2 regions of the Streptomyces sp. NPDC038213 genome follow, and region 1 is predicted to be linked to the other one. Evidence: predicted binding sites of a transcription regulator. Region 1 holds the regulator's gene; the other holds the start of a gene.
The links. The regulator HrcA, encoded in region 1, represses chaperone genes, less so after heat shock. The targets are predictions, from matches to a motif close to TTNGCACTCNGNNNNNCNGAGTGCNAA.
Positions count from the first base shown of each region.

Region 2: the regulator HrcA is predicted to act here: its motif matches at 1,712-1,738, upstream of groL (chaperonin GroEL).

Region 1 is NZ_JBVJYM010000002.1:108,669-112,074, forward strand. It holds gene ACZ7JZ_RS03200 (DUF3097 domain-containing protein) at 1-609, opposite strand, end outside; gene ACZ7JZ_RS03205 (MBL fold metallo-hydrolase) at 638-1,363, opposite strand; gene hrcA (heat-inducible transcriptional repressor HrcA) at 1,496-2,512, shown strand; gene dnaJ (molecular chaperone DnaJ) at 2,513-3,406, shown strand, end outside.
Region 2 is NZ_JBVJYM010000003.1:25,391-28,796, reverse strand. It holds gene groL (chaperonin GroEL) at 1-1,583, opposite strand, end outside; gene ACZ7JZ_RS05460 (cold-shock protein) at 1,887-2,093, opposite strand; gene ACZ7JZ_RS05455 (MoaD/ThiS family protein) at 2,508-2,786, opposite strand; gene thrC (threonine synthase) at 2,822-3,406, opposite strand, start outside.

The sequences.
Region 1 (3,406 bases):
GGACGGCTTCACCGCCTGCCAGACGTCCACGTACGGGTGGCCCGCGATCAGGACGTCCGGATGGGTGACGGCGGCCGCGATGCGGGACTCCTTCGAGCCGGGGACCAGGTGGTCGACCAGGACGCCCAGCCGGGCGTCGGGGCCCGGGGCGAAGGCGTCGACCAGGGCGGGGAGGTCGTCGACGCCCTCCAGGTACTCGACGACCACGCCCTCGATCCGCAGGTCGTCGCCCCAGACCTTCTCCACCAGCTCGGCGTCGTGGCGGCCCTCCACGTAGATCCGCCCGGCCCGGGCCACCCGGGCGCGGGCGCCCGGCACCGCCACCGAGCCGGACGCGGTGCGCTGCGGCGCCGCCGGGGCGCGGGAGGGCCGGACCAGGGTGACCACGGCCCCTTCCAGCAGGAAGCCCCGAGGCGAGAGGGGGAAGGCCCGGCGCTTGCCGAAGCGGTCTTCCAAAGTGACCACGCCGCCCTCGCAGCCGGTCACCGCCCCGCAGAAGTCCGTACCGGCCACCTCGACCACCAGGCCGGGGTCCGCGGCCACCTCCGGCACCGGGCGGGTCGCGCCGCGCTTCCAGGGCGGGGTCAGGTCGGGGGAGTACTCGCGCATTCGGACGACAGTAGGCAGGGCGGCCGGTTCAGGAGGGCGACACGCCGAAGCGCGCGGCGAGTGTGGCGCGTTGCGCACGGACGAAGTCCGCGTCCACGACCGCCCCGTGGCCGGGTACGTACAGCGCGTCCTCCCCGCCCAGGGACAGCAGCCGGTCGAGGGCGGCCGGCCACTGCCTGCGGACCGAGTCGTCCCCCGCCTGGGGTTCGCCGGACTCCTCCACGAGATCCCCGCAGAACACCGTCTCCCGCTCGCCGGGCACGAACACGGCCAGATCGTGCCGGGTGTGGCCCGGGCCGACGTTCGCCAGCAGCACCTGCACCCCGCCCAGTTCCAGGGTCCACTCCCCGGAGACCAGGTGCCGCGGCGCGATCAGCAGGTCCGTGGAGTCCGCCGCCTCCTGCGGGTCCAGCCCGTGCCGGACCGCGGACTCCCGCAGCAGGTCGCGGCCGGCGAGCAGGACCGCGTCCAGGCCCACCGCCCCGTACACCTCGGCCCCCGAGAAGGCCGCGGCCCCCAGGACGTGGTCGAAATGTCCGTGTGTGAATGCGATATGGGTCACGCGCCGGCCCGCCAGCCGCTCCGCCTGGGCCCGCACCGCGGAGCCCTCGCGCACGCACGAACCGGGGTCGATCAGCAGCGCCGCATCGTCTCCCACCACCAGTCCCGCGGTGCAGTCCCACACCGGGAGCCTCAGCCGGCCGGCGCGCCCGGTCAGCCCTTCCCAGCCTGCCTCTTCCCAACGGACGTCCATGCCGCGACGCTACCCTGACGGGCCGCCCTTGCTAGGGGTGCACCTCCCCGCCGTACACTGACCGGGGGATCTCTGGCACTCCGAACCCCCGAGTGCCAAACGGACGACGTTCATCAGGTGGAGGTGCGCACGATGCTCAGCGAACGCAGACTCGAGGTGCTGCGCGCCATCGTCCAGGACTACGTCGGGACGGAGGAGCCGGTCGGCTCCAAGGCGCTCACGGAGCGGCACCGCCTCGGCGTCTCGCCCGCCACCGTGCGCAACGACATGGCCGTGCTGGAGGACGAGGGCTACATCGCCCAGCCCCACACCAGCGCCGGCCGCATCCCCACCGACAAGGGCTACCGGCTCTTCGTCGACAAGCTCGCGGGGGTCAAACCGCTGTCCACGCCCGAGCGCCGGGCCATCCAGAACTTCCTGGACGGCGCCGTCGACCTCGACGACGTGGTCGGCCGCACGGTGCGGCTGCTCGCACAGCTCACCCGGCAGGTCGCGGTGGTGCAGTACCCCTCCCTGACCCGCTCCACCGTCCGGCACGTGGAGCTCCTCGCCCTCTCGCCCGCCCGCCTGATGCTCGTCCTGATCACGGACACGGGCCGGGTCGAGCAGCGGATGGTCGACGCCGCCGCCCCCTTCGGCGAGGCCTCCCTCGCCGATCTGCGGGCGCGGCTCAACAGCCGGGTGGTCGGCCGCCGCTTCGCGGACGTGCCGCAGCTCGTCCAGGACCTCGCGGAGTCGTTCGAGCTGGAGGACCGGGCAACGGTCCAGTCCGTGCTCGCGACCCTGCTGGAGACCCTGGTCGAGGAGAAGGAGGAGCGGCTGATGATCGGCGGAACCGCCAATCTCACCCGCTTCGGACACGATTTCCCCCTGACCATCCGCCCCGTCCTGGAGGCCCTGGAGGAGCAGGTCGTGCTCCTCCGGCTCCTGGGCGAGGCGAACGAGTCGGGGATGACCGTACGCATCGGCCACGAGAACGCCTACGAGGGACTGAACTCCACGTCCGTCGTCTCGGTCGGCTACGGTTCGGGCGGCGAGGCAGTCGCCAAACTCGGCGTGGTCGGACCGACCCGCATGGACTACCCCGGAACGATGGGAGCGGTACGCGCAGTGGCACGTTACGTCGGACAGATCCTGGCGGAGTCGTAAGTGGCCACGGACTACTACGCCGTACTCGGCGTGCGCCGCGACGCATCGCAGGACGAGATCAAGAAGGCCTTCCGGAAGCTCGCGCGCGAGCTGCACCCGGACGTGAACCCCGATCCCAAGACGCAGGAGCGCTTCAAGGAGATCAACGCCGCGTACGAGGTGCTGTCGGACCCGCAGAAGAAGCAGGTCTACGACCTCGGCGGCGACCCGCTCTCGGCCTCCGGCGGCGGTGGCGGCGCGGGCGGCTTCGGGGCCGGCGGCTTCGGCAACTTCTCGGACATCATGGACGCCTTCTTCGGACAGGCCTCCCAGCGCGGCCCGCGCTCGCGCACCCGCCGGGGCCAGGACGCCATGATCCGGCTCGACCTGGAGCTCGACGAGGCCGCCTTCGGCACCACGAAGGAGATCCAGGTCGACACGGCGGTCGTGTGCACGACCTGTTCCGGCGAGGGCGCCGCCCCCGGCACCTCCGCGCAGACCTGTGACATGTGCCGCGGCCGCGGCGAGGTCTCGCAGGTCACGCGGTCCTTCCTGGGCCAGGTCATGACCTCCCGCCCCTGCCCCCAGTGCCAGGGCTTCGGCACCGTGGTCCCGACCCCGTGCCCCGAGTGCGCGGGCGACGGCCGGGTCCGCTCCCGGCGCACCCTCACGGTCAAGATCCCCGCGGGTGTGGAGAACGGCACGCGGATCCAGCTCGCGGGCGAGGGCGAGGTCGGCCCCGGCGGCGGCCCCGCCGGCGACCTGTACGTGGAGATCCACGAGCTGCCCCACTCGGTCTTCCAGCGGCGCGGCGACGACCTGCACTGCACGGTGACCATCCCGATGACCGCGGCCGCGCTGGGCACGAAGTGCCCGCTGGAGACCCTGGACGGGATGGAGGAGGTCGACATCCGG
Region 2 (3,406 bases), on a different contig from region 1:
GCAGCCTTCTCCGGCTTGTCGGCGATGACGGCCTCGGTGGTCAGGAACAGGGCCGCGATGGAGGCGGCGTTCTGCAGCGCGGAGCGGGTGACCTTCGCCGGGTCGATGATGCCCTCGGCGATGAGGTCCACGTACTCGTTGGTCGCGGCGTTCAGGCCGTGGCCGACGGGCAGGTTGCGGACCTTCTCCGCCACGACGCCGCCCTCGAGGCCGGCGTTGACGGCGATCTGCTTCAGCGGGGCCTCGAGGGCCAGCTTCACGATCGCGGCACCCGTGGCCTCGTCGCCCGTGAGGTCGCCCTCGAGCTTCTCGAAGACCGAGGAGGCCTGGAGCAGGGCCACGCCGCCACCGGCGACGATGCCCTCCTCGACGGCCGCCTTCGCGTTGCGGACGGCGTCCTCGATGCGGTGCTTGCGCTCCTTGAGCTCGACCTCGGTCGCGGCACCGGCCTTGATGACCGCAACACCGCCGGCGAGCTTCGCCAGGCGCTCCTGCAGCTTCTCGCGGTCGTAGTCCGAGTCGGAGTTCTCGATCTCGGCGCGGATCTGGTTGACGCGACCGGCAACCTGCTCGCTCTCGCCGGCACCGTCGACGATGGTGGTCTCGTCCTTGGTGATGACGACCTTGCGGGCGCGGCCGAGCAGGTCGAGGCCCGCGTTCTCCAGCTTGAGGCCGACCTCCTCGGAGATGACCGTGCCGCCGGTGAGGATGGCGATGTCGCCGAGCATGGCCTTGCGGCGGTCGCCGAAGCCCGGGGCCTTGACGGCGACGGACTTGAAGGTGCCGCGGATCTTGTTGACGACCAGGGTCGACAGGGCCTCGCCCTCGACGTCCTCGGCGATGATCAGCAGCGGCTTGCCGGACTGCATGACCTTCTCCAGCAGCGGAAGGAGGTCCTTCACGTTGCTGACCTTGGAGTTCACGATGAGGATGTACGGGTCCTCGAGCGCGGACTCCATGCGCTCCATGTCGGTCGCGAAGTACGCCGAGATGTAGCCCTTGTCGAAGCGCATGCCCTCGGTGAGCTCGAGCTCCAGACCGAAGGTGTTCGACTCCTCGACGGTGATGACGCCTTCCTTGCCGACCTTGTCCATCGCCTCGGCGATGAGCTCGCCGATCTGGGTGTCGGCGGCGGAGATGGAGGCCGTGGAAGCGATCTGCTCCTTGGTCTCGACATCCTTCGCCTGCTCCAGCAGGGCGCCGGAGACGGCCTCGACGGCCTTCTCGATGCCGCGCTTCAGAGCCATCGGGTTGGCACCGGCGGCCACGTTGCGCAGGCCCTCGCGGACGAGCGCCTGGGCCAGGACGGTGGCGGTGGTCGTGCCGTCGCCGGCGACGTCGTCCGTCTTCTTGGCGACTTCCTTGACCAGCTCGGCGCCGATCTTCTCGTACGGGTCCTCCAGCTCGATCTCCTTGGCGATGGAGACACCATCGTTGGTGATCGTGGGGGCGCCCCACTTCTTCTCGAGGACGACGTTGCGGCCCTTGGGGCCGAGGGTGACCTTGACGGCGTCGGCGAGCTGGTTCATGCCGCGCTCGAGACCGCGCCGGGCCTCCTCGTCGAACGCGATGATCTTGGCCATGTGAAGTGGTCCTCCCGGACTGGGGTGGATTGCTCCGGACCGCGCCTGGCGCCCGCGACGGACGGCCTGCGTGAGCGGCGGTTTCCTTCCCGCCGACCCCGCGGACCTCACCGACCCGGTCCTCGTTTTTGTCACTCTCACCAGGAGAGTGCTAACGCCAATGATTAGCACTCGACCCCCTCGAGTGCAAGCGCCTTCCCATGACCCGGAAGGAAGGCCTGGCCAGGACGCACGAAGGGCCCGCACCCTTGTCGGGTACGGGCCCTGCGCGCGTGAAGTGCGTCGTGGCCGATCGCGTCGCGCTCAGTTGGCGGACAGCTTGACCATGTCCGCCTGCGGACCCTTCTGGCCCTGCGAGATCTCGAACTCGACTCGCTGACCTTCTTCAAGGGTGCGGTAGCCGTCCATCTGGATCGCGCTGTAGTGGACGAACACGTCCGCACCACCGTCGACCGCGATGAAGCCGTAGCCCTTCTCCGCGTTGAACCACTTGACGGTGCCCTGAGCCATGCCTAACTCCCCTGTTACTGGCCCTTGCGCAGGACCACACTGCGCAGGACCGCACTTCGCGGTCCCGGGTCAGAAATTGCGTCGGAACGCGTCGACCGCGGCTGAATGTATCCGGACCGACGCTGTCTGCAACAGGTCAGTCCGACGAGAATTCAGGACAGGGAGAAAGCGCGACTTCCGGCGATTTCGACACAGATTCCCGGGCAACTCGGGCGGGACAAAACCGGCCTCAACCCCCATACGGGGCAAGGACTTTGGCCCGATGTCGACGCTCACATGGCCAGCGCATATGCGCCCGGCAGCAACAAAAGCGGGCACTACCCCAACCCTACCGCGCCCAACCAAGCAGAATTGCCCCCTCCGCTTTTGCGGAGAGGGCAATCCGGGAGAACAAGCGGAAGGTACGGGAGGGGCTCAGCAGCCGCCCGCGACCGCCGGGATGATCGAAACGCCGGCGCCGTCGGGCGTCGCCGTCTCCAGGCCGCCCTCGAAGCGCACGTCGTCGTCGTTCACGTACACGTTCACGAACCGGCGCAGCGCGCCCTGGTCGTCGAGCACGCGCGCGGCGATGCCGGGGTGGCTGGCCTCCAGGGAGGCGATGACCTCGGCGAGGGTGGCGCCCTCGGCGGGGACCTCGGCCCGCCCGCCCGTGTAGGTGCGCAGGATCGTGGGGATGCGGACGTTGACGCTCATGGCTCTACTGCCTTCCGTTGGTGCAGGGGGGATGGTCAGGCCAGGCCGGCGGCGCGGAACGCGTCCAGGCTGGGGCGGATGACGGCGGTCTGGCCGGTGTCCCCGGCGACCGCGTCGAGGGTCTTGAGGCCGTCTCCGGTGTTGAGGACGACGGTGGTGAGGGCGGGGTCGAGGACACCGTCCTCGATGAGCTTCTTCGTGACGCCGACGGTCACGCCGCCCGCGGTCTCGGCGAAGATGCCCTCGGTCTGCGCGAGCAGCTTGATGGCGTCAACGACCTGCTCGTCGTTGACGTCCTCCACGAATCCGCCGGTGCGCCGGGCGATGTCGAGGACGTACGGGCCGTCGGCCGGGTTGCCGATCGCCAGGGACTTGGCGATGGTGTTCGGCTTCTGCGGGCGGACCACGTCGTGGCCGGCCTTGAAGGCGGTGGACACCGGGGAGCAGCCCTCGGCCTGGGCGCCGAAGATCTTGTACGGCTTGTCCTCGACCAGGCCCAGCTTGACCAGCTCCTGGAGACCCTTGTCGATCTTGGTGAGCTGGGAGCCGGAGGCGATCGGGATGACGATCTGGTCGGGCAGCTGCCAGCCGAGCTGCTCGCAGATCTCGTACGCGAGGGT